3 regions of the Butyrivibrio sp. VCB2001 genome follow, and region 1 is predicted to be linked to each of the others. Evidence: riboswitches for the same ligand, from Rfam matches in the RefSeq annotation. Region 1 holds a riboswitch; each other region holds the start of a gene.
What was found. A riboswitch is a leader RNA that binds a small molecule or an ion and turns the genes downstream of it on or off. The one in region 1 is predicted to bind cyclic di-GMP.

Region 1 (10,513 bases):
TTCGAGTCTGTCTATTTTGGAATAAGTGGAAACATAGGTGATTCGACATTTGATAAGACTGTTCCAGGTATGGATGGAAAAGATTATACTCTGCACTTTTCTATCAAGTATGACAGCTATGAAAAGAGTAATCCTGAGGATCGCATAATTTATAGTTTTACGTTAGAGGAAATTACAGATGAGAATGGTAACAAATATCCTATTGATCCATTAGTAGATTATGGAATTTATGGTGCTGAGACTGGAAACTTTTCTTCCGGTGGACATGGTGAAGGTGGACTTATATATTACGAAATAGATAATCCACATATTAGGTTGTTTTATAGTTTGTTAGAAACCACATTGGGTGTCTCCAATGAAACAAGTAAAGACCACACATTTACATTCGCAGGTGATGCAGCTAAGATTGGACCGTTGCATATAGACTTTTCTAATACAACGAATTATGGAAGTGAGATGAATAATCATTCATCAACAATCTATGCATACAAGGGTGATACCAAGGGCTTAAATAAGGGGTATGCTAATGGAGAGCTCACAGGTCTTTCCTTCGGAACCGACGGATCAGTTTACGGAACTTACTCAAACGGACAGACCATCAAGAAGGCTCAGATAGCAGTAGCTGAGTTCTCAAATGCCATGGGTCTTGAGAAGGTCGGAGATAATCTCTACCAGGCATCTCTTAACTCAGGTGCAGCCATGATCCAGGATATCACCAAGGACGGTGGCTACATGAACAGCGGAGTACTGGAGGGAAGTAACATTGATCTAGCAAAAGAGTTCACTGACATGATCACAACACAGCGTGGATTCCAGGCAAACAGCAGAGTTATCACAACTTCTGACGAGATGCTTCAGATACTTAAAGGACTAAAACGATAAAACGATAAAAGGTCAACGAGCGGAAACCAAAATTAATTTTAATTTTTTTGTAATTTTAAATCACAGAGCCGGAGCATCTTCCGGCTCTTTTATTTTGGAAACTGTGAAAATTCTGTGAAAAAACTTATTGTCAAAATATAAATTATGTTATATATTGAATTCACGCGATAAGGGGAAACGTGATTAGAAGTTATTGTGTGTAGGGTAGTTCTATTTTCTTGAGTTAAGTTTTATCTTAGCAGAATAAAGGCAAAGCCATCGTGAGATGGTGACGCAAAGCTAAAGGGTCTTGACACGTTTAATTAAAAATGTGAGAAGACAGCCAGTTGCTGGTGCTGGATTAAACGGCACCATAGAAAATGACCATGGCTGTTTAGGGGTAAACAGTTGGTCTATTTTTTTGGGATTTTAGTACTAGTAATTGTTCTACGTACGATTGGACTATTTTGCGTATGCCTTATTTTTGTGCAAATTTTGCAATTCGAGGTATCATGCGGATTAGTCCGGACATGATACCTTTTTTGTGCAGAGCACAAAGAGTAAATATCAAGATCTGGAAGGCCAAGATGGCAGAAGTTAATCTTAAGAAACTTAGCAGAGCAGATCTCCTTGAGATGATGATCAACTTCTCGGAGGAAGCAGAGGCAGCTAAGAGACACGAACAGGAATACAAGGAAGAACTCGAGCGTGAGAAGCTCGCAATGCAACAGCAGATGGCCGAAGAAAGAGCCGCACTGTTAAAGAGCTTCGATGAAGAAAAAGCGGAGATGAGAGCCAAATTTAATGAACAGAAGGCTCAGATGCAGGAGAAGTTCGACAAAGATATTGCAGGACTCAAGGCCAGACTTCAAAGAGAAAAAAATGAGCTTCAACTTCAGGTTGATGATTCATTGACCAAAATAGAAAAATCCGGAAACCTCGCTGAGGCTTCGCTTTTGATCGGTGGAATACTGGAGTCGGCGCAGAAGGCAGCAGACACCTATGTCAAAGCACTACAAGATAAAGCCAAAGCGGAATATATGGACTTCCAGAAGGATCTTGCAGCTGCAAGGTCGCAACTGGTTCTGGTACAGACTGATGAGAAACCTATAGAGGAGCCTAAGGAGGAAAAGCCTAAGGCAAAAGCTACTAAGGCCAAGACAACAACTAAGGCCAAGACAACTACTAAGGCTAAGGTGGCTACAAGGACACGCAAGAAGAAGGAAGAAACAAGCAAAGCTGATGAGTGATACACAGAGCCTTAAGCCCTCGGTTGATGAGCTGAGAAAAGAGCTTAAGAGGGAGAACAACAAAAAAGAATATCGAAGGGTTCTTCGAAACACTCTGATCGTTGTTGTAACGGTCGCAGCTCTGGCAGTTCTGGTTTCAAGTTTCTTTGTAACGGTACTTAAAGTTACCGGAGATTCGATGACACCGACACTTGATACCGGAGAGATAGTAATAGCGCAGAACCAAAGCTCTTTTGAACCCGGTGATCTACTGGCGTTCTACTATAACAACAAGGTACTGGTCAAAAGAGTTTTAGGATCCCCGGGAGACTGGATCAACATTGATGCTGACGGAGTGGTATCAGTCAACGGAGTTGAGCTTACTGAGGAATATGTTTCAGACAGAAGCCTGGAACCAACGGATATCGAGTTTCCTTATCAGGTTCCGGAAAACAGGTATTTCGTTCTGGGAGATCACCGAAGCGCATCCATCGATTCAAGATCGAGTGTTGTAGGATGTGTGACCAAGGAACAGCTTATTGGAAAGATCATTTACAGAGTTTATCCGTTTGGGAGCTTCGGAGGACTGTAATTTTCAGTATTTTTTTTTGCGACCTTTTTCCGAAAACGATTTCGAAAGTCTTAAGTGAAGATATTTTTTGTATATTGCAGTACGTTTTATGATTACTCTTGGGGAGTTTATATAAAGTTTATAAAGTTTAAGTAAAGTTTAGGGTTTTAGAAGGTAGGAGCTTAAGTAAATGCGCAAGATAGATGAGAATCGCGCCAAAAACTACATAAAGAAACACGAGAGATACGAGAAGTGGCTTGTATTCGCTCTTTGTGTTTCTCTTCTGACAGGTACGGCAACGCTCTATGGGCTTAACAAACCTGCAACAGCCATGACAGAGGAAGCGCTGGATCAGGTGGGCATTGTTATTCCGACTGCTGATGCAGAATTTGAGCAGGAGCTCATCGAACTGACTCAGGAAAACAAAGAAATCAAGGCTGAGGAAGAAAAGAGTGGGGATGCTGAGGCAGAAACTGTAGAGGAGAATGCTTCAGAAGAGAAGGTTTCAGAGGATGCAGACGGGGATGCAGAAGCAAAAGAGCCTGACGAGGAGTTAGAGGAGCAGGAAGAAGCAGAGGAAGAGCTTAAGGAAGAGGAAGAAGTTCAGGCCGATGCTAAGTCAGTAAAGCTCACAGTAAGGTTCGTTGACATGGACGGAGCTGAAATAAAGGAAGAGGCTGAGCTTAACGCAGCAAAAGAGCTTGAGTTTGGCGAGGGCTTTGAAGAGCTTGTTGACGGATACTTCTATAACGGAGCTTTCTTCGGGGATAAAGAGATTGCGAAGATAACTCCTGTGTTTGAAGAGAAAGAAGACGAAGATACTGCAGAAGTAACAGTTGCAGGACTTGATATAGAAGCTAAGGACGGCGAGGTGATCACAGTTAATGAGGATGCAGAGATTACCTACAGATACCTCAAAGCCTGCGAAGATACAGAGTTTGCATACTCTGACAACAAAGTAAATGTAAAGATAGTTACAACAAGAAGCAGCGTGTTCCCTGAGGGCATCGAGCTCAAGGTCAACGAGGTAACACCTGAAACTTCAAACTATAACTACGATGCATATATGGAAGCACTCAATGAGAATGCAGACTCCATCGCAAGCAATGCAGGACAGAAAGCAGCAACTCAGTACACCGAGAACAACACTCTTCTGTATGACATAGCATTTATCTATGAGGGAAAAGAGATCCAGCCTAAGGAAGGATCGGTTGTTGTAACCATGGAGTTCATGGAGCAGCAGCTCACATCTGACTTATCAGCTCAGAGCGAATCAGATGTTGCAGTTGTGCACCTTCCAATCAGGGAAGAGGTAAAAGAGACAGCTGAGATTGCTACAACTGAGGAAGCAACAGATATTACCTCAGGCGATATAAAGGTTGAGACTTTAGCAGATGCTACTGCTGAGGTTGGCGGAACTGAGAAGGTTGAGTTCACATCGGATAGCTTCTCCGTGTTTGCGGTTGTTTCTTATCAGAAGCATGAGGCCGGAACGGATACATTTGAAACTGTTCTTGGAGACGCCATCAACTTTGGTATTGTTACAAATTCAATTACAGTTAAAGAGTCTGAGACAAACTTTGCTGCTGTTACTGTTGAAGCTACGGCACAATTTGGTAATGACCTTACAAACCCTGTTGAGCAGACCTTTATCGCTTCAAAAGTAAACGGGGAATTCCAGGTAAAGGGTGAAGATGCTTACTTCATAGTCCCTAAAGAGTATACAAGCCAAATCACTCATGCTAATGAGACAGGTGGCGATCACATAAAGTTTGATACTGCATATACTCAGCTTGAGCTTGAGGAAGTAGTAAAAGACATGATGCAGTACGTCAAGGATGCATCCAAGGACCTTGCTGCAAGGCCGCAGAATGCATGGTTTGCTCCAAGAAATCCAGGTGATAAATACTATCTGGATATATCCGGTCAAGATCCGGGAACCTATTATGTGACGATAAACGATGAGGATATGAAGGGCATTTCTCAGGCTGAATGGCTCAATATTACCAAGAGAGATGACCAGACCATTGTATTTAATGTTACAGCTGCAGGAAACATCAACTTATTCAAGTTCAATGTTAATGGTGTTGGAACTGATAAAGATGAAATGCTCAAGCAAGCTAATAATGCTTCCAAGACAGTTATATGGAACTTTATTAATTCAAAGAGTGTAACAACCTCCGGATCTGTTGTGGGAGTATTCATCTCGGGGCAGGATAATGCAAAGTTTTTGAATGACGGTACATCCGCAGGATGGGTGGTTTTCCCTGAGGTTGAGATAGGTTCCGGTGAGTGGCATAACACTTATGACCAGATCAAGCAGATAAGCGGAGCTGCTCAGTTCCAGGCTTATAAGACGATTGACCACAAGGATGCCACTGCATCAGGATTCAAGTTTGCTCTGTATAAGAAGGAAACAGACGGAAGCTGGACACATGTAGAGACAGTAGAGAATGATTCAGCTTCACCCAAAAACATTTTCTTCGATTCAGTGACATTTGGTGGAAACAAAGATAAGACAGAGCCAAATTACCAATATGTTTCTGCAAGTGATGTCGGAGCTAGTCAGGACTTCACGTTTATGATTGCTGAGACCAATGGTGCTACTGATGCTAACGGAAATGCTTATTACCCTGATGAGACCCGTTATTATGCTAAGGTTACAGTTACTCTTCAGTATATGAATGAGACAAGCAAAAAGGGCATTTACTACAGAGTAAGCACACCGACTTATTACACTGATGAGGAATGCACTAAAAAGATTGATGGAAATATCCCAACCTTTAACAACACAACTGTTAAGGGGCATGTAGGAATACTTCTTAAGAAGTACCTTAATAATGCAGATCCGGGAGAGCTTAAGTTTAGCTTTACAGTCAGAGCTCTTACCAGTGATGGTTATAACTTTAAGACTCTTACAGAGTATCTGGTAAATGATGGGGACAGAATTTCATATGCATTCAATTTTGGATCGGATATTGTTTACAACGGATGTATATATCTTGTAATAACAGAGAATAATATTGATAATACCGGCTCAGGCGTGATTCTGACTAAGGATACGGGATACATTATTGCAAGGGTTAATAATCCGGGCAAGAGTAATCAGAGTGTAGATTACTTTAAATATAGTGCTGATAATCCGAACGTTGATGGAATAAATCGGAATATTGGTAATGAAAGCTTAAACAATCATGGTATTCCATGGCTTGCCGGTTACGTTACTGCTATTACCAAAGATGATGCCAACAAGCTCACCGAAGACAAAGCGGCCTTCTACAACACAGGAAGTGCAATGCTTCGTATCCACAAGATGGTAGTCAATGATTGGGGAGCTGATTTTGTAAGAGATGGTGAAGAGTATGCAATGCTCAACCACTGCACTTTCAGAATTACCAATAATTCAACAAAGAACTACATTGTATTTACCAGCTTTGTTGGAGGTTCGGGAGAAACCAGAGAAGGTAGGGCAGTAGAGTATGATGCTGCTTCACACCAGCCAACAGACAATACATATCCTGTAACTTACAACAGAAGCGCTCAGTGGACTATAGCAGGAATTCCTGCAGGCACATACACAGTAGAAGAGGTTGGAGATGATATCACCTTTACCTATGATCCATCTTCCAACACAATATCTTACCTGTATGATTCCAATCTTTCTCGAGTTACCAAGTATGATGTCACGGAAGATAAGGAAGGTGCTTCAAAAATAGGAACCGGCGGAGATAATTACAGAGTTGTTTACTCCATAGACCTCAAGAACCATTACGACCAGGGACCTACGAATGTAAAGGTAGGAGATGCATCTGTAGACAATACTTCTCATACCCAAACTGTTCAGGTATGTAACTACTACAGTCTTCCAATCGGTCCTATCAAGGTTGCCAAGAACTTTACCAGCGGTCAGTGGAAAGATGATATGGAGTTCAAATTTACTATAGAACCCATAAGCTATTCCGCTAAGGATTCGGCAGGAAACGGGGTAAACATTCCAACCGGTCAGCCAATGCCAATTGATGGAAACACAATCACGCTTACAGGCAAGGATGCTCATAAGAACGAAGATGGTTCTTACTCAGCTATAGGGATGTTTTCTTCAATCCCATATAGATTTGAAGGATTTTATTATTACAAAATTACTGAGGAGAATACAGGCCTTGGTGGCGTAATCTATGACAAGACTGAGTACTTTGTTGAAATTAAGGTTTCCAAGAAACACACTGAATTCAACAAGACCTATAACGGTGAGAACATGGCTAATCAGGGCAATTACAGTACGGTTGGCCAGACTACTGTTAGAGAGGACTTCTTCTATCTTGGAGCGGATATAAGATATGCTACCGACATTGGGTTCGACAGTGTGGTTGCACAGTGTGAACTGTACCTTGGTACCGATCCAAAAACCGGAGAACCCCAAAAGAATGTGTTCCAGGTTAATTACACTTACGGTAATGAAGACGGATCTTCAGTAGTATTTAACAACTCACTTTCAGGAGAGGTTACAGTAACCAAGAAATGGTTTGATAAGCTTGGTAATCCTGATACTTCAGAACACTCGCCTCTGACACTTTACATCTGGCAGAGAAAAGTTGGAACTACAAACTGGACTTCCTATACAGCAATACCTTCGGTTGTATTGTCTGCAGAGAATAATTGGACACAGACAGTGACCGGTCTTCTTATAGAAGATGCTGACGGAAACAGATATGAATACTGCATCAAGGAACCTGATAGTTACCTTGCAACATATGCAGTGGCATATAATATCACCTCTGCACAAGGAAATGCACAGTTCTTTGCTAATGACGCAGGAACAATAACAGTAGACGGAGCTACTTACAAGGATCCGGGATTTAGTCTAACCGTAGATTCAAATGGAGATTACGGAGCAGTAGAAGTAACTAACACTGAAGTGGTAACAAATACCATTCCTTCAACCGGAGGAATAGGAACAAGTCAATTTGTAGCAATCGGCGTATTGCTTATGTCAATCGCCTTTGCGGGAATGATGCTCTTTAAAAAGAGAAGAGTATTCTAAGAAAAGGTTTAAAGCTTAAAGCTTAAACATAAAAGAAAAACAAAAGCAAAAAACAAGATTCAAAGGAGAGGAAAAGAAATGAAAGGATTTAAGAAACTATTAACAGGAATTCTTGCTGCAACCATGATCATGGGCGCCAGCCTTACAGCATTTGCGGCAGAAGACACATCAGCAGACACAACTGCTACAGCTACACTTACCATCAACAACAACCTTGAAGAGGGCCAGAACGGTGAAGTTAAGAAGATCAAGTACACATACTACCAGTTCCTTAAGGCAGAGATCCTCAGCCTTGAAGGCAATGGCGAAGTAGTTTATTACGTTGAGTCAGAAGACCTTGCTGAGAAACTCGCGGCTACAGGATGTTTTGCTTATACAAAGGCTACAGCAGCTGATCGTTGGTACATCACAGCAGTTTCAGGAAAGACAGGCGACGATATCGTTACAGCGCTCAGCGGAATGACCGATGATGCAATTGCTACAGATAACTTTGAGACAACCGATGGACAGAAATATGCTACAGTTGATCTTCCTGCAGGTTACTACCTGATCCTCTCAAGTCTTGGTACTAAGGCTGCTGTTCAGACAGTAGGTGATGTAACAATCGATGAGAAGAACGAAGAGACAACAGTTGAGAAAACAAGAAACAAACCGGTTGATTCAATGTATGACAACCTTGATCCCGTAGTTTACACTGTTACTATCCACGTTCCTGAAGCTCCTGCTAATGACAAGATTGTAGTAGTTGATACAGCTACAAAGGGACTTACATTTGTAGGAACAGCTACAAGCAACAAGGGAAAAACATATAATTGGTCAGCAGCTACAGAAGTAGATGGCAAGAACCAGTACACAATTGACATCCCTGCAGAGGATGTTCTTGCTGCCGCCAATAGCGATCTTATTCTTACATATTCAGCAGTTATTAACAAGGACGCAGTAGTTTTTGTACCTGAGACAAACAGTGTTCACATTATTTACGACAACAATGCTTCAGCAGAGACAACTCCTGTAGAAGTTAAGACTCTTGGTATCGAGATCATTAAGTACACAGTTAAGAACGGCAAAGAAGAAAGACTTACAGGTGCTGAGTTTAAGCTCTATGCAGATGTTAACGGCGCAAAGGGCGACGAGATCAAGGTTGTTAAGGTTTCAGACGGTGTTTACCGTGTAGCTGATTCTAAGAACTCTAACGAAGTTATTGCAGATACTATTGTAGTTGACGAAAACGGCAAGGCTGATGTTCTTGGTCTCAATGCACTTAACTATAAGCTTGAAGAGGTAAAGGCTCCTGAAGGATATCAGATGCTTGATTATCTTGAAGATGTAACTGTTGACAGAAATATTACTAAGCTTGTAGAGGTTAAGGTTCTTAACAATACAGGTGTTACACTTCCTTCAACCGGTGGAATCGGTACAACAATCTTCTACATTGTTGGTGGTATACTTATCGTAGCAGGTGTTGCATACTTCATCGTCCGCAGAAAGGCTAACGCACAGTAATAAATCTTTAGATTTGTATTTTGGGGTATGAAAAAGTTCTATATAAATTGAATCTTGTTTCAAATATGAAACATACTGTATTCTCTGGGCAGAGTTACTGCCCGGGGAGTACAGAAATGATTCAAAAGATCAGGCGAAAGACATTTAATGAGTAAGAAATTAAAGAAACAAATTCCTAATATAATATTTGGACTCATCTTCATCGTAGGAATATGTGTTTTTTTATACCCGTCAGTAAGTAATTATATTAACAGCAAGCACCAAAGCCGTGTTATTACCAATTATCAGGAGGCTTTGGACAATATTTCTGAGAAAGATTACTCTAAGTACTGGAATGACGCTATAGCTTACAACGAGGCATTGGCGCAAAAGTCTATGAACTTCACATTAAGTGATGAGGAGCTTGCAGAATATCGTAGTATTCTTGATGCTACGGGAACCGGAGTAATTGGATACATTGAAATCGAGAACATTGGTGTAAACCTGCCAATCTATCATGGAACAGAGGAGTCTGTCTTACAGGTTGGCATAGGACATTTGGAGGGAACTTCTTTTCCCACCGGAACTGCAGGTACTCATGCAGTACTTTCAGGACACAGAGGACTTCCGTCCTCCAAGCTTTTTTCCGATCTTGATCAAATGATCGTCGGAGATACATTTTTACTACATATATTGAACCAGACCTTTGCTTATCAAGTGGATCAGATCAATATCGTTCTTCCGGAAGAAACACAGGATCTGGCAATACAACCTGACAAAGAATATGTCACGCTGGTTACCTGCACACCCTATGGTGTTAATACACACAGATTATTGGTAAGGGCTAAGCGTGTTGATTATAATGAAGAGACAAAACTGATCGTACCGGCGGATGCGGTCAGATATGGAAGTTTAGTGGTCGCTCCATTTATAGGAGCTCCGATACTACTTATTGCATTTATAGTATTTATGGTGCTTACTTCAAATCGTGGCAAAAAAAAGAAAAAGGCATCAAAGAGTTAAGAGGATAGTTATGAAAATGCTAGGAAAGAATATTTATATTCGAATAGCTGCAGTGATCATGACTTTGTTTATGGTACTGATACTGCCCGGTGAGACTGTGTTTGCTGCGCCTGTGTCAACAGCTAATATAGACATGGCGAAAAAAGGAAGTCTTACAGTCACACACTTATCGGTAGATGAAGAACTGATGGCAAGTGTTCCGTCACATCTTTATCTGGTTGCTACAATTGATGAAAAGGGACAATACACTGTTACAGAACAGTTTGCCGGATTTTTTACAGATTCTGATTGCTTTAACAATGGTTT
Region 2 (10,513 bases), on a different contig from region 1:
ATACCAAAGGAAGCAATCACACAGAACAAGCTAAACATAACTGCCAACGCAGCACCGATATGGCCAAAGCCTTTCTTGGAGCCAAGGCCGTACTTAAGGTAGTACATGGCGCCTCCGCACCACTCATTGCGCTCGTTCCTTCTTCTATAGTAAATACCAAGGACATTTTCAGAGAAGTTGGTCATCATTCCGAAGAATGCTACGATCCACATCCAGAAGATCGCTCCGGGACCACCTGAAAGAATAGCCGCTGCAACACCGGCGATATTACCTGTTCCGATGGTTGCTGCAAGCGCGGTACAAAGACTCTGGAACTGAGAGATCTGCGTGTCATCTTTGCCTGTGTGGGCTGTGACATGCTTATCCTTGAAGATTCCACCGATAGTACTCCTGATCCAGTGCTTAAAATGTGAGATCTGGAATACCTTTGTAAGAATTGTCATAAGGATGCCGGTTCCTACAAGCAGAATCAGCATGGGAAGTCCCCAGACAAAACCGTTTACAGCATTGTTGACGTTCTCAACGTTACTTAGTAAATTGCCCATATACATCTCCTCCTAAAGCCACGATAAAGCAAAAAGGCGCACGAAATGAATCGAAACGCCTTTGTTTTGAGATAGTATATCATACTGCACTGCATTAAAGCAATAAAGATTTTTAATTAATCATCAAATAGTGGTGTGGAGAAATATCTTTCTGCCGTATCTGGTAACACGGTCACTACTGTCTTGCCGGGGCCAAGCTTTTTAGCAAGTTTCATGGCTGCTGCCACATTGGTTCCGCTGGATATTCCGCACATAAATCCCTCAAGCCTTGCCAGGTCCTTGGATGTATTGATGGCTTCATCATCAGTCACAACACAGATGTGGTCAATAATAGACTGATTTAAGATATCGGGAATAATGCCGTCTCCGATGCCCATCTGCATGTGGGTTCCAATGTTGCCACCTGCAAGGATCGCAGCGTTTTCAGGCTCGGCAGCCCAGATCTCGATATCCGGGTATTTGTCTTTTAACACTTCACCGATACCTGTGAGGGTTCCACCGGTGCCGATTCCTGAGCAGAAGCCGTGGATAGGTCTATCTGCCTGCTCAAGGATCTCAAGAGCTGTACCGTTCTTGTGTGCAAGGGTATTGTTGGGATTTTCAAACTGCTGAGGTACAAAGACCTTTGGATTCTCATCGCGCATCTTAAGAGCAGTCTTAAGGCACTCGTCTATGCATTTGCCTATATCTCCGTCGTCATGGATAAGAACAACCTCAGCGCCGTAATGCTTAATGAGCTTTCTTCTCTCCTCGCTGACAGAGTCGGGCATGATGATTATGGTCTTATAGCCTCTAACCGTTCCAACCAGCGCAAGGCCGATTCCCTGATTGCCACTGGTAGGCTCAATAATTATCGTATCCTTATGTATAAGGCCCTGTTTCTCAGCCTCTAATATCATGTTAAGAGCAGTTCTGGTCTTGATGGATCCGCCGATATTGGTTCCCTCAAACTTAACCAGTATCTCGGCGCTGTCCTCTCCTGCCATTCTTCCAAGCTTAACCAGCGGAGTATTCCCGACTGCATCAAGTACGTTCTCATAAACCATTTGAGCGCTTCTCCTTCCAACAAATACCTATAAAAAAGCTGACGCCATAGATTCTTTAACCAAAATCAATAGTTTGTAATAAATCCATTATTTTTACAAAACACATTAAGAACAGAAATTTACACTTTTATAAGTCTACTGTCTTACCGTGTAAAAATCAATGTATAAAATGATTCTATTGAGTTATTAAATAACCAGTTGATAATTGCTACCTATAAAAAATAAGTTTATCAATGCTGTAATTTACGAACATTTCAAAATAGAGAATATATTGGGTATATGTCCTTGTAATATGATAATGCCATTTATATATAGCATTTATAAACACTTCAATCAGCGTACAGTACAGCATATATTAACGTGTAATTAGTTGATATAATATTTCTAAGAAAGATAGCAAGAGGTATATGTATGAGAGAACGTCTATTTCAAATAATTGAAATCGGTGAAGAAAATGATAAACTCAGTCGCGCGTATGACTTTTTTATGATGGCTACAATCATTATTAGCATCATACCTTTGTGGTCACATGAAGAAACTAGAGTATTCTTCATCATTGATAAAATAACAGTTATAGTTTTCATAGCGGATTACATTTTGCGATTGCTGACAGCCGACCTAAAGATTAAAAGAGGTGCAATTTCATTCCTACTCTATCCGTTTACAGTTATGGCATTAATTGATTTATTGTCTATATTACCTTCTGTTACTGTACTAAGAAGAGGTTTCCGCTTACTAAAGATTTTTAGATTGATGAGAACATTTAAAGTCTTTAGAATATTTAAAGCATTTAGATATTCAAAGAACATTACAATGATAGTGAACGTCTTTAAAAAGCAGAAAGACAGCCTTATTGTTGTATGCGGATTTGCCATCGCATATGTCTTGATTTCCGCATTAGTTATCTTCAATGCAGAACCAGAGACGTTTCCTACTATGTATGATGCCATATACTGGGCTACGATTTCATTAACGACAGTTGGATATGGTGACGTTTATGCCACAAGCTCTGTTGGCAAATTTATAACTATGATTTCTGCTGTACTCGGAATCGCTATAGTGGCATTACCAGCAGGAATAATAATTGCTGGATACCAGAATGAACTCGAAGAATTCAGAAAAAAGAATCCTTGAAACAACACACTATCAATAAACTTTTAATAGGTGAATGAATGGATAAAAATTTACTTTCAGAGTTTTCAGAATTGTGTAAAGAATGGGATTATAATAAAAATCCCGACTCACCTGAAAACTATGCTCCTCATTCCAACAAAAAAGCATGGTGGATTTGTCCCAAAGGTCACAGTTATCAATCTGTAATTGCAAACAGATCTTTTTCCGGAAATGGATGTCCTTACTGTGCTGGCAAAAAAATACTTAGTGGCTATAATGATTTAGCTACACATTTCCCCAAATTATTATACGAATGGAATTACAGCAAAAATATCATCAAGCCTTCCGAAGTTGCTTGTTATAGCAGTAAAAAAGTGTGGTGGGTCTGTTCAAATGGTCATGAATGGGAAACAAAAATAAGTGATCGCACCCGGCAAGGTCATGGTTGCCCCTATTGTGCTGGGCAAAAAACTATTATTGGTGAAACTGACCTATCTACAACACATCCATCATTTGCCAGCGAATGGAATTATGTAAAGAATGGCTCGTTAACCCCACATGATGTAAGCTATGGCAGCAATAAATGTGTTTGGTGGAAATGCGCCAACAATCATGAATGGAAAGCCACAATTAAACTTAGAACATACACTAATTCCAAATGCCCATATTGCAATAGCAATAATACTATAGTATCTAATACAGGGAAAAAGGACTTGGCCTCTGTCTATCCTGATTTGGTGCAATTTTGGCATCCCACCAAGAATACTCACGCTACTCCCGAAACAACGCCCTATGGATCAGGAAAGAGAATATGGTGGATTTGTAAGAACGGTCACGAGTATCAAATGGCAGTTTACAACATGACAAAAGGAAAAGGTTGCCCCATTTGTTCAAGAAGAAGACGAACATCTTTCCCTGAGCAAGCTTTTTACTACTATTTAAAACAGGTTTTTCCCGATGCAATCAACAGTTATAAAGGCGACTTTTCTAGGGGAATGGAACTCGATATTTACATACCATCCCAAAGAACAGGGATAGAATATGATGGAAAGATATATCACAGAAGTCACCAAAACTTACTCCGTGATGCAAAAAAGTACCAACTTTGCAAAGAGAAAGGAATACAATTAATTAGGATAATCGATATTGAAAATGATTCTCCAATTATCAGATACGACCATGCAATTAAGCTACTGAATCAGTCCGATATGGTATTGGAAAACACAATATGTGAGTTGCTTTATCACTTAGGAAAACTTAGCGAGGTAAATGTCAATATTACACGAGACAAATTCAAAATTCTAGAGTATTTAGGGGCATTAGACAAGTCTCTTGAATCAGAATTTCCTGAAATAGCATCTGAGTTTAGCAGAACCAAAAACGGTAATCTAAGAGCATCTTTTTTTCATCCCGGTTCAAACGAAAAAGTGTGGTGGACATGTTCCAAATGCGGGCATGAATGGAAAGCTGCAATTAGTGATCGAACCGGTGAGGATAAAAACGGGTGTCCAGTTTGCTCTAAGCAGATTTGTGGAGCCAAGCATCATGATTATGTATTAAAAAGCAAAGGTTCATTCGCTGATAATCATCCTGAATTATTGGAAAAATGGAATTATAAAAAGAACACTGTACTACCAACAGAAGTAGTGTCGGGAAGTTCTCAAAAAATATGGTGGACATGTGAAAAAGGACATGAATGGGCATCATCTATCGGCCATGTATCAGAGCGAGGCTGTAACTGTCCATTCTGCACAAACAAGAGAGTTCTTGCTGGATATAACGACTTAGCATCAACTAATCCAGATTTGGTTAGTGAATGGGACTTTAAAAAGAATGGCGATCTAACACCTACTAATGTTAGCGCTGGAAGCAGCAAAAAGGCCTGGTGGATATGCCGTACATGTGGAAATAGTTGGCAATCAGTCATCCACACCAGAAACAAAGGTGTAGGTTGCCCTAAATGCGCAGAAGAAAAGAAAGTCGAAAGAGTCAAGAATTATGCAAAACTAAATTCAAAGCCAATCGTCTGTATTGAAACAGGCGATGTTTTTAATTCTATTTCCGAGGCAGCTAGAGCATATAATCTCAACATCGGTTCATTAGCACAATGCGCCAAAGGTAAAGCAGAAAGATGTGGCGGATATCATTGGAAATATGTTAACCCATAGTAAATCCGGAGAGTATATACCTCTCCGGATTAAAATTATTCAGAGCATTGAAAATGCCATGCTTATCTTAATGAAAACTCACCATTATGGCTTGCACTTTTTACACGGAACATATCCCTGATTAACAACATCATCTCTATCACAAGTAAATTCAACATAGTTTTCTTGACTTATCTGTGAAGCACTATAGCAAGAAGACTTATGGAATTTCTTTGTATTTGCATTACCTACATATGTGACTTCTGACTGTACAGCAGCACTGTTTGTAGTAATCTGACTTGCATTTTTAGTAACAGTTTCAGCCGCACTACTAGCATCCAGAACTGGAGGTTTACATTTTGAACAAGCTCTGTAGCCTCTGTCGATAGCACTCTGAAGCGTAGTTTCTATTTTGCTCTTTTTCAAACTACTACATCCTAAAGAATGATAGCATTCACCAGTCTTAGTAATGTATACTACAGCATCTCCGCTCGCAGCATAAGTAACTTTTGCCGGAACGCATATATTTACAAGAATTGCAAATGAAGCAATTATGGCTATAAGTCTTCTATTCATATTTTTCATGACTACACCTCTTTCATTTTAATAAAAAAGCACTGCCCTGCCAGCAATGCCCATAAACAATTTTGCAACTGGCTAACTTTGATAAAGTCCCTATAGTTTTGTGTCGCCGAATCACTTCGGTTTTACCCTGTACAAATATTCAAATAACTGCTTATCATTTTAGTTACATAAATTATACCTAACCCACCGTCTAAAGCAATAAACAGCATATAAATAATTTATAAATCCCCCTCACTGCAAATCATTTAGCATTATGGGGCAGCGTAAGAACTGCCCCATAATACATTTTGCCATCAACTATCAAAAGTCTTAGTAGTAATCTCTGTTGCTTCTTGTGCACTTAAATCATCAATATTGGATATTGCAGTTAATGTGTAGTCATCTTTTTGAAATGCTATAGAAAAATATTGTATTCCTAAATTCAATTCCTTTACCTGAGTTCCTAGATCAACGGCTATACTTTGTAAATCAGCATTTTCAAATGTATCCGAAACCAGTGTAAGATTACACTCCATTTGACCTTCCATACCAGCAACATCGACCATATACATATCACTGTTTTTATACTCATCTGGAATTATTGAATCTACTTGCTTTTTAATAGGCTCAATCACAGATTCATCAGCCATTGTAATCTGAACAGTTAATGTTCCATCATCATTCACCGTATATATTGTTGATCCCGCATCATCACCGATTGCATAAGTACCATCAGTTTCTTTCGTCATAGCAATATCTTTCTGAATAAATCCCGTTCCACCAGTATATACTCCTTTATCAGCCACATCGTCGTAAACGATAACATGGAAATTTGAATCGCTATGTTTCATCACATAATTTGTATACCAATCTGAAAGTGCTTCTTCAGTACAGTCAGTTTTATTTGCATGACAAAGTGTCATAGTGCCAATTTTATTATTACCACTACCACTCATAAGATCGACAACGTCTGCATTATCGTATATATGCGCTTCTTTAGGCTCTTCTATCTGAGTATTGGTAGTTGTAGTTTGCGTATTTGTAGTATTATTATTGTTTACTGAGCCTAAAACAAATATCAATATCCAAAATGCTGCAGTGACAGCTATTTTAATTTTAATATCCCAAGTATTCTTTTTTCTCCATATCAGTACCATTACTGGTGCCGGGAAGAAGAATATCCAACCAAGAACCCACCATATCATGTTGTTTTTCTTAGGGGCAGCATCGCTTTCATTTGGATACCATGTGTAACCACAGTCTTTGCAATATCCAACTGTAATATGAACTATTCGCTTAGAATTCTTTCCTCGTATTTCTCCTTGGTTTTCTCTTTTGAATTCTATGTTTGTACTACCACATTTAGGACAACCTCTCTTGTTAAGCTGCTCTTGTTCTTTCAGCATATCCGCAGAAATAGTAGCACCACAGTATTCACAGGTCTTACTTGTACCAATCTCAGCTCCACAACTTGGACACTTCATAGCATATATCCTCCTAAAATTATGATTACTTTTATTATATCCCATAAAGAATAATATAGCGTATAGATTGCATAAACAGTAGTTTGAAGTGTTGTGTTGAAATATGAAAATATGCTTTTATACTTGAAGACAAAGAAAGAGCCTGAAAACCATTTGTTTTCAGGCTCTTCATATTTAGCAGGGGAAGCAGGATTCGAACCCGCATGAACGGTTTTGGAGACCGTGATACTAGCCATTGTATGATTCCCCTATTCCGTATCAGCGCATGAGCGCGTCAACGAAAATTAGTATAGCATGCCATGTCATGTTTGTAAATAAGAAAAATGCATTAAATAATTAGCAGATTTACGCACATAAAACCCAATATTCCACTCGAATTTAGATTGTACACAAGATGTTTACATGTCCCGGAGGCCTTTACCCCCTCTTTTGCCACAAATTCTGCTCAAAATTTAGATTGTGCGCAAGTCTTTTACATGTCCCGGAGGCCTTTGCCCCCTCTCCTGCCACAAAATCTGTCTAAAATTTAGATTGTACGCAAGCCATTTACATGTCCCAGAGGCCTTTACCCCCTCTCCTGCCACAAAATTTGCCTAAAACCAAGCTTCTGTGCAAGACATTTGCATGTCCCGGAGGCTTATTCCCCTCTTCTGCCACAAATTCTGCTTGGAGTCTAGAGATCACTGCATCACAGCCTTGTTCCCCTATCAAAGACTCTTAACACTGTCTGTCTTGAAGATGAACTTAACGCTGCTGTTCTCCTCTTCGCTTGATCCGCCGAAGCTATTGTAATTGCTGCCGGCTTCCTGGATTGCGCTCATTCTGTCAGCGAAATCTGAAAGGTCACCGTCGAATGCTTCGTAAAGTCTCTTGATTCCTTCTTCATCAAGCTTGATCACGCCATCGAGAAGCTGCTGCATACCGTCCTCAAGTGTAACAACACCGTCATCGAGCTGCTTAGCGCCGTCATTAAGCTCTTTTGCACCGTCATTGAGGTCGCCTGCGCCTTTTAAAAGCTCCTTGGCTCCACTGTCAAGCTGACCTGCGCCATCCTTGAGTTCTGCAGTTCCATCGCTAAGCTTGTTTGCTCCTTCAGCAAGCTTGTTTGCACCATCGTTAAGTTCACCGTTCTTTGAAACAAGAGTACCTGTTCCTGCTGCAAGCTTATCAGCACCTGCGCCGATCTCCTTAAGTCCTCCATCGAGCTGAGCAACTCCGCCGTATACCTGGTTAGCACCATCTGCAAGAGCTTTAGTTCCATCCATAAGTTCTACGGCCTTTGAGTCAATTGTTGTCATGATGCCTGCAAGTTCCTCAGGATTAAGACCGATATTTCCAAGACTTGCAAGTGTCTCATCAATTGCCTTAATTGCAGCATCTGTAGCACCTACAAGCTGCTCATACTGTGAAACTGCTCCAACGCCAGCCTTAAGGGTAACAACACCATCTCTGTACTGCCTAGCTGCATCATAGTATAACTGCATTCCATCTGCTGCTGCCTTAGCCTTAGCTCCGTACTCCTCAGCCGCTGCCTGTGCTGTCTTAGCAGCCTGTACTGCCTGCTGAAGCTGTCCCTGGAGCTCAGCGATAAGTGCTTCGTACTCAGCTGCGCTCTTTTCACCGTCTGACTCCGAAGCAAGAGATGTTGTAACTACTGTATCATCACCTACAGGTTCTACATTTGTAAGATCAAGAGTTGTTGTTGCAGGTGTGTCAGCCTTAGGTGCCTCTTCCTCAACAATGGTAACAGGCTCTGTTACAACCGGCTCTGTTACCTCAGGCTCTTTGTCATCCTCAGTAATTGTCTCTGTCTCAACTTCCTGTACAAGTTCATCGAAGTTATCCGGTGTATCTACACTGCCTGTTTCAGTAGTCTCAGTAGTATTTGTAGTATCTGTGCTTGCCCCTGTCTGAGCAGCATTTCCACCCTGGCTAGCCTGTCCTGCCTGAGCTGCCTGTGCTGCCTGTGCTGCTGCAGCTGCAGCTTCTTTCGGAGTAGGAAGATATGGTGTATCCTCAGCAGCTGCTGCCAGAGTATCCTGTGCGCCTTTTACAAGCTTTATAGCATCTGCTTTAGATACCTCATGGCCTGCCATCAGAGCCATCATCTCAGCAACGTCTGAGTCCCAGTCCGTTCCAGTTGCAAGGAAGTTCTGTGTCTTAACAAGCTTAGCTCTCTTTGCTGTAAGAGCTGTAACATTAGCATTCATTGCCTGTGTAAGTCCGTTGATCTTGGTCTTATAAGCAGGAAGAAGCTGTCCAATACCGCCTACCTTTTCATTCATCTTTGTAGCGCCTTCTGCAAGCTGCCCTGCACCGGCCTTAAGTGCCTCTGATCCCTGTTTTGCTGTATTAACACCCTTTGAAAGAGCTACAGCACCGTCATTAACCTGTGAAACACCGTTTGTATAAGCAGAGATACCATCTCTGAGTGTAGCTGTTCCGCTGGCAAGTGTACCTGCTCCGTCGCGAAGTGTAACTGTTCCGCTATAGAGCTTACCTGTGCCGTCAGAAAGAGTTCCTGCTCCGTCGTAGAGCTTGCCTGTTCCATCATAGAGCTGTGTTGTTCCATCATAGAGCTTGCCTGTTCCATCCTTAAGCTCTACTGCGCCGTCCATAAGAGCCTGTGCGCCGTCAACCAGCTTGTTTCCACCGTCATTAAGGTCTCCCATATCGCTCTTTAAATCAGCGATCTTATCAGAACCTGTAATATCAGTGAGGCCGAAATCCGAGAGAATATCTGAGCTTGCCATAGTGATGGTCATACCAAGCTCGAAATCTGATGTATCTGCTGTGATTTCAAAAGAGTTTGAGAGCTTCTCTTTTATCTCATCGGCATCATCAAGCTTGTCCCACTTATCATCAGAGATATCAAGGCTCTCCTTAAGTCCGGGAAGTGCGACACCCATAACAACGTAGTTACCGCCTTCTGATATAACCTTACCGTTTGAGATCTCCACATTTGTAAACTTATCGGCATCCAGCATCATACCGGATACCATGGCAAAGGGTGTGTAAACCTCAATGTCTTTTCCGTCAACATTTACCGTCTGTCTGGCGTTGTTCTCATACTCGAAACGGATTGTTACTCTTCCGCTCTTTCCTGCAAGTTCCTCGGGAGAAATCTCTTTTCCGTTAAGGGTATATGTGATCTTCATGTTTACAGGAAGCTCTTTGTCAGTAGTTCCCTGATAGAAAATGTCTGACCCTTCTGCATCCCAGGTAAGGGTTCCATCTCCGTTATCCTTGTAGGTCTCATCGCCCTTGACGTTGACGATGTCCTTAAGCTGTGTTGTGTCTGCGATCTCAGATGAAGCTGTGGCGTTTTTGAGCCACTCGCTTACGATCACGTCATTTACTGCGCCGTTGGCATCGGCTGTAACATAAACTGTCTCAACCTTGCTGGCATCCGACTCAGTACCTGTAACATGGGAATTCTTTACCATGCTCTCTTCAAGGGCCGCTTCCTCTGCAGTCTCTGATACTGCTTCCTGAATCTGTGTATCTGTCTCAGCGTGGCCACAGGCAACTGTCATAACTGCCAGCATTGTAGCCATTACTAATGATAATGATTTGATTAAATTCTTTCTGATCATTGTTTTCTCCTCCTATTT
Region 3 (10,513 bases), on a different contig from region 1:
TTATTGCCTGTTTATCATCTTTTATTCTCTTTAATTTGTTTTGTTTTATTTCCAATATCCCAGATAACGATAAAAGAGTGCTCTCATCATCAACAAAATCAGAGAATTGCTCTCTAAGTCTATTTACTATATGTGCCTCGAGCTCAGAATAACCCTGTTTTGTTTTCTTCTTTACAGCACAAGAAAACAAAACAGAAGAAACAAAACATGGTGGTAATGATTCCTTAATTTTAATAACAGTCTCATTTCTATATCCCCCATTTATACATCTATTAATATTATTTTCTGCTTGCTCTCTATAGATTCTTGCTGATGATTTTGCCGCCATTCGATAATCTGTTGACTTATTATCATCTAAAATCCCCGAGTCAAATTTGCTTCCGACAATTATGATGTTCTCCACTCCTTCGTTCGGTAAAGTCTCACACATGAACGAAATGTCATCTTGTGTCAGGAACTCTCCACAATAACTCAGCAAGAAAACAACATCACAATCTCGTAGAAATGTTTTTGTCTTTTCACTTCTACTTACAATTGGGTCATTTAATCCAGGCGTATCAACTATTTCTATATCCTTAAGCACTTCATTATTCATTTCCAATTCAACATGCTTCACAATAGGAGTGTATTTTCCATCTACTCCAATATAATCCTGAAGCTCCTGTTGCATATTTCTTATTTCAATTGTAGGCTCTTTGCCTAAAAGTTCATTGATGCCTATTTTTTTACTCTCAGCCATTACTACAAGTTCTTTGCATGCTTTTTGCTTTAACGGAATACGTTTATCAAATGATATCTTCATCTCCTCTTTTGTTTTCGGAGGTTGATAATTATAGAATCCAACATTTTCCATGCTATTCATTTGCAGCCGAGCTTGCTGTTCTTCATGCTTTTTACAATAATCCACATACATTGCTTCAAATGATTCATCATATTCATGAGACAACATTTTTATTTTTTCCCATTCGTTTTCACTGTAAAAAACAATTTTCGCAGATTGAGTCTCTGAATATGTAATCTTTGTCAGTGCTGCTGTCATTGGCGTACTTGCTTTAGGCAATATGTCCTCTCCATCAAAAAGCAACGCATTAAGAAAAGATGATTTCCCAGCCTTTACCTCACCAACTATTCCTATTTTTAGCAGCCGTCCCTTCCGCCTTGATTCCTCTATTTGCGAAGCTATACCTGTTATTCTATCTTCAAATTCATAATAATAATCTTGAGTGTAAAACCCCTTAAACTCCCTTAGTCCTGATAACAATCTCTCTGATAATTCACTATTCATTTCACCCATGGTAACCTACTTTCGTAACGCAGCAATATCAGCATCTATTTCAGCGACAAATGATTCATAATCTGCTATCGATTCTTCTTTTCTCTTTTTTGCAATTTCAAGCGCTTCATTCTCTATTTCCAATATCTCTTCTATATTAGAGCTAATACTCTCAATCATTGCATCCTCAACATCGGATAGAGAGCTATCTAACTCTACACGAATCTTGGCAATAACCTGAGGGATAATCTTTTTTTGAATTGCATCAACAAGCTGCTGTTCTTCAGTATTCCCGGTTAATGTTCCCAAGAATTTTAGTATATCCGGCAAAAATACAATAATTAATTCAAGTGGTGGAGCTACGACCTCTGTGGTGATAGCCAACAATGATGTTATTGTTTTGTAGGCAGCTTTAACCTTACGCCTGGTCTCGTCATCTCCTACGCTTGAATCTATATTTGTACACAGCAAATTTTGAGCCTCATTAAGAGATACTATCTTGTTGTATACATTATTAACGATTTCCGCAATCTCTTCTGAATTCTTAACATTTTCAAGCGAGCTATAATTTAGATGCTTAATAAAATCATCGCAGGCTACTGCAGAATATCCCTCTACTTCAGTTATCAGTATGGGACGAATTATTTCAATTATTCTCTGTTGAAATAATTCTACCCCTCCTTTATATGCATCTGCCAAAATAGGAGCATTTACCATAAGTTGACTATGCATCTTACTAAGAATTTTCTCTTTTACCTCATTGTGGAGCTTAATACTTAGCCTTTTTTTCTGTGACGCTATTTGCTCAAGAAGTTTCTCTTTTGCATATTCTCTATTACGAATCTCTTCATCTATCTCATATGTGTCACATTTTTGTTTTTCCTTCAAAAGACGTAGCGAAGCTAATAAAGAATCCAATAATGTCTGTAGCCTCGCAGTAACATATTGTTCATACATTTTACGTGAATCAAAACTTTGTATTACTGATTTGATTTGACTCGTCACTTCAGGATCATGAATTGACGTACAAACGACATTGAATTCAACTCCGCAGAACCCAAGTAGCAATTCCTCAATGTGATTTTTAATGTCTTGAACTTCTTGTGGTGTTTTTTTATCACACTTATTAATTATTACCGAAATATTTGTGCTATACCTCATAGCCTCATTCAAAAAGTCTAAAGCACTATCTGAAATTGTCCCTTTTTCACAATCTATAACCAGAATGAATGCTGTTCCCCTGTCGATGTACTGCATAAGCGCTTTATTATGCGCTTCGATTCCAGAATCAAATCCTGGAGTATCAACAATAACATATTCATTCTGTGTCCTTATGTTTTCGCTATTGATATAGTATTTTATGTTTCTGGTCTTTGAGACATCTACGCTATCCGGCGACGAAATCTCCTCTACTGTGCCATCAATATTATTGGCAAGTATTTTTTCATCTACAGAATAATATAGTTCGGTAGCAACATTTGTTTCTGGTCCTTGATTCTCTACAAGTACATCCTTTCCAATAAACTTGTTTAGTAACGCTGATTTTCCAGCACTATATCCTCCAATCAGAAGAATATGCGCTTTATAATTTTCATTAATTTTTTCAAATTGCTTAAGACCAGTTACAATGTCGTCAAAACCATATTTTTCTGCCACCATCAACGCTAATTTTGCTTTATTTGCATTTGTTTGCCTATCAAGCATATTTCTTCCTCCTAATCTCCATTGTCAACCAAAAAAGCACCGCCATTCCTGACGATGCAAAATTCTTTAACAACTGGCTACCATGTTAAAGGCCCTAATAGTTTTACGTCACAGTCTTTCGGCTGCTTTGCCAAGAATTCCTATAAAATAATATTAGTGAGACGGACAAAATGTGTCAATGTTAACAAGCCTGCAAATCCGCATCTTTACAGTAAAAACACTCTTTTTTAATGAGGTGTTTATAAATTGTTGCGCTCGCTTTTTTAAATCAATTTGAACGCATTAGCAAACATTACTCGTCATTAGAACTTTCGTTTTCACTTTCCTTCTCAATCTGTCTTGTAGTCTTCTTGACTGTAGTACTGTTAGCCTTGAAGTTATATACCGGCTTTATGATCTTCACAATATCAGCTGTAGGCTCAATATTATCAACTATATCTCCCATTCCCTTATAAGCAAATGGACTCTCGTCCAGCGTTGAATGATTAACGCATGTAGTGTAGATTCCAGCATCACTCATAGCCTTCTCGAACTCTTCTACTGTGAATCTATTGAAAGCCTCTGTCCTAGAGAACCTTCTTCCAGCACCATGAGGAGCTGACTGATTCCAATCATCATTGCCCTTTCCGACACAAATCAGAGAGCCATCTCTCATATTGATGGGAATAATGAGCCTTTCATCCTTCTTCGCTGAAACAGCGCCCTTTCTTACTATGTTACTATCATGATCAATATAGTTATGAACTGTAGTGAACTCTCCAAGAGGCTTGAATCCATAGTTATCAATGATCATCCTAGCAATCATGTGCCTGTTCTCATCAGCAAATTCCTGGCAAATCTTCATATCATATAAATAGTCCTGACTGTACTTTCCATGCAAGAAGCATAGGTCAAGCGGAAGATCCGGAGTGGTCTGTCTAAAGTTACGGTGAAGTTCCTTGATCACTTCCTGAATTTCTGATCTTCTACCTGCAGCCTTATACTCTCTCTTAATCCTGTCCTCTTCATCCCAAAGTGCTTCCTTGCCAGTGTGGAGGCCAACCGCCATCTTCTGATAGATCTCGCAGACTCTTGTTCCCAGCATTCTGCTTCCGGTATGGATTACAAGGTAATGGTTTCCATCATCATCCCTGTCAATCTCGATGAAATGATTTCCACCGCCAAGTGAGCCAATAGCTCTTTCCATCTTCTTAGTGTCCTGAAGCTCACGGTAGCACTTCATCTCCTGAAGCTTGGGAAATCTCATAAGACGTCCTTCATTAACTTCTCTTCCGGAAGGAACATATTGCCTTATAACCTTATCAAGCCTGTCAAAGTCGATGGCTTCCTTGCCAAGTTCTACTGTCAACATTCCGCAGCCAATATCAACTCCTACCACATTGGGAATGATCTTGTCTCCCAAATCAGCTGTAAAACCAATGACACAACTCTTTCCGGCATGGCAGTCAGGCATGATTCTTACCTTTGAATCACGGAATGGTTCCTGATCCAGTAAGTCTCTTATCTGCTCAACACAAACATCTTCGCAGTTATCTGTGAAGACCTTTGCGGTATTATACTTTCCTGTTATCTCCTTCATCCTTATCACCTTTTACCCATAATAAAATGCTTTCAAGTTCATCAAAGTCGTACTCTGTCTGATTGGAGTTTTCCTCTGCCTCTTCACTCTGGTCTTCGGTATCCTCTTCTTCGTACAACTTTTTCAGTTCATCATCTGCAGTAGAATATCCCATCACTACTGCTATCATCGAATCTGCATATTTTGCTATGATATTTGGTACGCTAAATACAGCAATATCAAGCATCTCATCCGTAAGAACTGCATCTCCTTCCAATGCCAGACTCCTTATGTAGCGAACTTCATCTTTGCATAACTGCCACATACCACGGAACATATTGCAGTTAATTCCAAACAAAAGAGATTCCAATTCTTTCTTGGTTTCTGGCTTAGCTTTTATGTTTGGATATCCCACAATCTGGCAATCATCTCCGTCTGAATCAACAAGGATTAGGCAATCCGCCTTCTGAACGATCTCGTTATCTATGCAGAAACCATAGTCAAAACGCATTAGTTCTTCATTGTAATCATATTTCAATTCTTCCTTGTCAAAGTATTCAGCTATCCTATTTATAACATCACTTGCGTTCATTCCAGATTCCTTCCTAATCCTAATTCCTTCAAGTACTCTAAAGGATTGAATTTACTATACTCAAACTCAACCGGTGGCTCTTGGAAATCAGGGTTTTTCTTCTTAACAACTACTTTGTTATAGAACTCAAAGTCTCTTGGCTTTAGCTCATGCTGATTTGCAATATTTTCAATCACACCCACTCTCATATGATTTGGGATCTTATATACAACTTCTGCAAGAGCACCTGCCATGCATGCTATTGTGTCGCTATCTCCACCTAGAGAGATAGCATTGAGAATGACTTCCTCATATGACTCGCCTTCCAGGAAGGCAATAATTGCTTCTGGAACAGATTTTTGACATGAAACCTCAAATCTATAGTTCTTTTTGATGGCATCAAGCTTTCTGTCCAGGTCATAGTCAAATGTTTCTGAGATATATGCCTTCACTTCCTCCTTGGTTTTACCACTCCTAAGAAGATATATTCCTGCCGCTATTGCCTGAGCACCTTTTATTCCCTCTGGGTGATTATGAGTAGGCTCAGCTGTTATCCTTGCTATGTTAAGAGTATCTTCCAGGGAATCAAACATCCATCCAACTGGTGATACTCTCATACCAGAGCCATTACCATAACTTCCATAGGGTTTTCTGTTTGGATCAACCAGCCATTTTCTAAAACGCCCGCCATAACCCTTACGTGAATATGCGTTACCATAAGCAACCATTACTTCTTCGCATTTATCATAAAAATGCTTTTCATAATCTTTGGTCTTGCTAATAAGCTCGTCGTAGCATATCAAAAGTGCTTTAGATATAGCTATTGTCATTATGCTGTCGTCTGTTGGGGTGCTGAATCTGCTCAGCTTTATCTTGCTTTTGTCTTTTTCATTGTCAAATTCATATATGCTCCCGTATACATCACCGATAATAGCTCCTAACATTCTTCTCTCCTCTTTAAGCGCGTTGTCAGTTCCTTATGATTCTATTATACAGAACAGCAAAGACACTATATGTCTACCATATTCTTGCCTACTTGCCGAGTCTTAGGCTACATCGGGCATTAAAGCTCATCATACCATTTTTACATATAGAAAACTTCGCCCTTTGCCTTGAAAGGAAGCCTGCACCCAACAGGCATGATATATGCATGTTCCCTCTTTATATCAAGGTGCTGGTCAATCTCGCCATCTGTGATAATGAGGATTGGACCATCCTTTGGAAAATCCTTTGCGTTCTGAAGCATGTCAATTGCAGGTTGAAGCCTGGTGCCACCTCTTCCAATAACCTTTACTCTTCCAGCGATATCATCCGGTGTCATATAACCAGCGTCATAAGCATCCGCATCACAGAATATTACTCTTGCTGCAGAAACATCTCTTGCTGCAGAATAGCTTGCCACTGCACCCAGGGCCTTACCGATATCTGAAGGTGCCATAGAACCTGAAGTGTCGATGATTACCCCAAAAGTTCTTGATGCTTCCTGGCTCTCTGTAACAACGTATCTTGCTCTTGGAATATCAGGTGTACAGCTCTGTCTTCTGCTTGGATGAGCATAACTTCTGTGCTTCTCAAGAGGTCTGATATGTGCGTTGAACCATTCTGAAAGCTTTACATCCCAAGGTACAGGAGGCACAGCAAGCGCTCTTATCTCCTCGACAAGGCCAGCTGGGATGAAACCTCTGCCGCGTTTACCTGTCTCGTACTCAAGCCCCTGAGTAAGTGAATTCCTGTAAAACTCATCAAGAGACACTCCTCTTCCCGAGCCATCAAACATACTTGGAACTCTTCTGCCCATGATGTCACCTTGGCCATTGCCTCTGAAGGTGTTCATCTTCATATAAGTCCTCATATCCTGGCATATCATATCGTAGATTTCTTCAGCAGACTTATTCTTAAGCGCAGGATCATACAGTACGCCTTCAGGCATAACTCCTATCTGCATTTCAAAAAGCCAGCCATTGATCACATAGTCTGTAGCAATGTTCCAAAGATATGGATCCCTTCCGGCAGATCTTCTGTGATGGAGCAGAGCTGCATGAAGAAACTCATGTGCCATGACAAATCTCCACTCCTCCTCTGACATGTTCTTGGATGTATTGATGTAGATGATTCCTTCATAAGCATCCACTGCAGCTATGCTGATGTCATACTTCCTGCATTCCTCGATATCATCAACCACCTTGAATGATGCTGCAATAGCTCCAAGAAGTGGAAATGCATTTATAAACCAGCTGGCTATGCCTCTTCCAAAAGAGTTCTCCTCCTCATGATCAGAAACATAGTCGATTGCGTTTGATACGGATTTTGCAAGATAATATGCAAAATCACTGGCAAACTCATTCTTTTCCTGTCTGCCCCATCTGTCGATTCCGTACTCAATTGGCTTATCAAGGCCAATCATGTCCATAGAATCAAGGTCTCCTACGCCATAGATATTATTGTTTTCATCCCAGTGTTCTCTTACAAGATAGTCGTAAATCTTGTACTCATCTTCCATGATACTGAAAGGGATTGTTCCTACCGGTGACTGATTAAAAGGCTCTCCGAACTTGATGTCATGAAGAAATCTATCTACGTAGATATCGCAGGCAATATTCCAAAGCTTCGGATTAAAACTTGCTTTCTTAATCTTCTTTCCCGATGCATCCTCCACCATATATCCTGGTACCTTATCAAGGTCATAGTGTCCAAAGCAGTTGTGAAGAATGCAGTGAGCTATAGCGAAAGCCCACTGCTTTGGTGCAAGGCTGATTTGCTTGTTTACAAGGATTGTGCCATCTGCTTTTGAACATGCGGGTGTCTTTTTCCCAATCTCACCCTTCCCTGCCATCTCAAGGTAATAGGCTGCAAAATGGCTGAAAACCTCATTTTCATATACAAGGTCTATTCCCTTTCTAAGCTGGACAAGATTTGGGTCTTCTCTTTCCTTATGCTGTTTTCCCATCCTTTTTCTTCTCCTGTGCTACGAGTCTGGGAAGGTCTCTTACAATCTCGATCATGAACCACTCAGGAAGTACCTTTCCGTCATCAGCAGATACTACCATCTGTGCAAGCTCGTAGTTGAGCTGTGCAAGTTCCTTTAAAAGAGACTTTGCTCTGTGTGCAAAGTACTGGTTCTTCTTGTCAATCTCAGCCTTCTTCTCAGGAAGGTCATGAAGAAGTCTTGCTCTGAAAGACTGTGCGAGGAAGTAGAGAACATCTCTGTCCTCAGGCTTCTCAGGCCATCTTGCGTCTCCCTTGATGATGTCTTCAAGAAGGTACTTATTATCAAGCTGCTTTACGAATGCAGCGAACATTCCAGCATGGCTGGCTGTAATGCTTCCGTAAGCAAGCATTCTGATAGTCTCGATTGAGATCTCTTTTTCCCCAGCTCCAAATTCCTTAAGTACATCGCTCAGCATATGCCATGATCTTGGTGTGGAGAATGGCTCTTCTGTCTTTGGAGGCTCAGAGAAAAGGTGATCAGGTCTCTGGCTGATATAATCAGTTACCCAGCTGTGGATACCATTTCCATAAGCCCATGTGAGCCAGCTCTTTACGTCAGGCTTGAGCTGAACATGAAACATTCTGTTAATAAGTGCGCTGGACATTGTCTTGACTATTGCTGCATCCTGTGTTCGGTTTCCTGCGCCGATGACAATGCTACCCTCAGGAAGGTGGTATTCACCAATCCTTCTCTCATAGATAAGGCTGTAAAAGGCTTTCTGTACCTCCTGTGAGCATGCATTGAGCTCATCAAGGAAAAGAACATATGGCTCTTTTCTTGCAATCATCTTTGGAGGGAGAAACTCTGATGTCTCTCCTCTGATCTGAGGAATACCGATAATATCCTCAGGTGCAAGCTGGCTTCCAAGAAGCGAAACGCACTCAAGTCCAACTTCCATAGAGAATTCCTCTACAAGAGCAGACTTGCCGATTCCTGGTGCTCCCCAGATAAAAACGGGTCTTGCTGGTGCAATATTAAGCAGAATATCCAGTAATTCTTCCTGGTTTACTGTTACTGGTAGATTCATAAATCTTCGTTCTCCTCTTCTTCCTTTACGAAGGTAAGCTTAAAGTTCTCGCCTTCGTAAATGCGCACGGGATTGCCACGAACAATCTGGGCATGTTTACTCCACGCGCTGTTTTTCTGTTTATCCTTACTATCTACGTTTGTCTGTTTAAGAACTGCAGAAAGCTTCTTCAGTGCGTCCTGCTTGTTCATGAACTGACTTCTTTCCTTGGTGGAGGACACTGTAATGCCTGTAGGAAGATGGATAATCCTAACTCCAGACTCTGTCTTGTTGACATGCTGTCCGCCTGGTCCTCCACTGTGGAACTTTTCGGTTCTTATCTTGTCTTCCGTAATCTTCTCATCCACTTCATCAGGTTCTTCGATGATGCTTACGTCCACAAACCAGTTCTTTCTCTTGTGCCCCGGTCTGTAACCGCTCTTGCATACCCATTGCATTGTGCCTTCAAGGGCGGACAAGTCCTGTTCTGAAGTAAAAATAATTGATGAATAGGCTCCTTCTACCTCTCCTTTCACGCCTGTAATCATCTCTATATCCGGAAATTCCTTTTGTAATGCTCTGAAAATGCCGCCTACAGCTGCTCTACATTCGACTGGGCCCATTCCAGAACTGATCTGTAATATCATGTATCTACTACCTCTTTCTTTGTCTTTTTCTTCTTTGCAACCCTGATATTCCTGAGGTCGCTCTTGGTCTTGGTTGTATCGTGTTCATTTACTACGAGCTTTTTCTTTTTCTCGTCAAACTTCTTCTCACTACGGATCTTTTCCATATATGCCTTCATAGCCGGAACCAGTGATGTATCGTAAAACATAAATCCATAGCAGTACTTTTCGTTATAGCTGCCTCCATGCCTTGTCGCGGGCTCATACGTAAGAAATGTTTCATACGGTGGATAATCCTGGCACTTCACAAATTCATTTTCCAGTGGTCTGTCTGCCATCTTTCTGAGTGTTCCGTAACCTGAAAGATAAGCCTGTCCATCAAGAGCTGTGAACCATGTGTCAAATGCATCCTTCTCATATCCAACGCATGTTCTTTCTCTTACTTTGTAGTGCCAGAAGTCCTGGTCCTCTACCTCCTTTGCATGGGCATCAATTCTTTTTCTGTCATAATCGAAGGTATAAGTCTGTGGTGTCATCTTTCTGATGATCTGTCTGTATTCCTTCCAGTCACTAACATGAAGACCGCTCTTGTATGTAGTGAACACGACATCATGCTTGTAGTTAAGAAAATCCTCTTCGTTAAGCTCGTTTCCCTTAATGGGGAAATAGATTATCTTGTTGTGATCATATGTAAGCACTGCACATGCATATAAAAGTGCATATAAAGCTTCCCGGTCACCGATAAGCTCTTTTCCCCATTCACCGCCAACAGCGTTCCAGTGAATA

Region 2: it holds a riboswitch for cyclic di-GMP, as region 1 does, so the genes downstream of both, G589_RS21835 (Ada metal-binding domain-containing protein) here and G589_RS21115 (hypothetical protein) in region 1, are expected to answer to the same signal.
Region 3: it holds a riboswitch for cyclic di-GMP, as region 1 does, so the genes downstream of both, G589_RS0111970 (dynamin family protein) here and G589_RS21115 (hypothetical protein) in region 1, are expected to answer to the same signal.

The regions. Positions count from the first base shown of each region.
Region 1 covers NZ_AUIZ01000007.1:170,257-180,769, forward strand. The annotation lists gene G589_RS0109565 (flagellar hook protein FlgE) at 1-882, shown strand, start outside; cyclic di-GMP riboswitch class I at 1,121-1,216, shown strand; gene G589_RS21115 (hypothetical protein) at 1,449-2,111, shown strand; gene lepB (signal peptidase I) at 2,104-2,682, shown strand; gene G589_RS0109580 (Spy0128 family protein) at 2,852-7,702, shown strand; gene G589_RS0109585 (isopeptide-forming domain-containing fimbrial protein) at 7,781-9,205, shown strand; gene G589_RS0109590 (class C sortase) at 9,353-10,207, shown strand; gene G589_RS0109595 (Cna B-type domain-containing protein) at 10,218-10,513, shown strand, end outside.
Region 2 covers NZ_AUIZ01000002.1:175,332-185,844, forward strand. The annotation lists gene G589_RS18770 (alanine/glycine:cation symporter family protein) at 1-545, opposite strand, end outside; gene cysK (cysteine synthase A) at 662-1,591, opposite strand; gene G589_RS0103550 (ion transporter) at 2,003-2,725, shown strand; gene G589_RS0103555 (zinc-ribbon domain-containing protein) at 2,764-4,872, shown strand; gene G589_RS21835 (Ada metal-binding domain-containing protein) at 4,957-5,436, opposite strand; cyclic di-GMP riboswitch class I at 5,497-5,573, opposite strand; gene G589_RS0103565 (hypothetical protein) at 5,730-6,899, opposite strand; tRNA gene G589_RS0103570 (tRNA-Trp) at 7,078-7,149, opposite strand; gene G589_RS0103575 (hypothetical protein) at 7,607-10,495, opposite strand.
Region 3 covers NZ_AUIZ01000013.1:41,744-52,256, reverse strand. The annotation lists gene G589_RS0111975 (dynamin family protein) at 1-1,294, opposite strand, end outside; gene G589_RS0111970 (dynamin family protein) at 1,301-2,977, opposite strand; cyclic di-GMP riboswitch class I at 3,043-3,119, opposite strand; gene G589_RS19835 (RtcB family protein) at 3,270-4,556, opposite strand; gene G589_RS0111960 (hypothetical protein) at 4,531-5,127, opposite strand; gene G589_RS19830 (ADP-ribosylglycohydrolase family protein) at 5,124-6,050, opposite strand; gene G589_RS0111950 (vWA domain-containing protein) at 6,191-8,053, opposite strand; gene G589_RS0111945 (AAA family ATPase) at 8,037-9,122, opposite strand; gene prfH (peptide chain release factor H) at 9,119-9,748, opposite strand; gene G589_RS0111935 (hypothetical protein) at 9,745-10,513, opposite strand, start outside.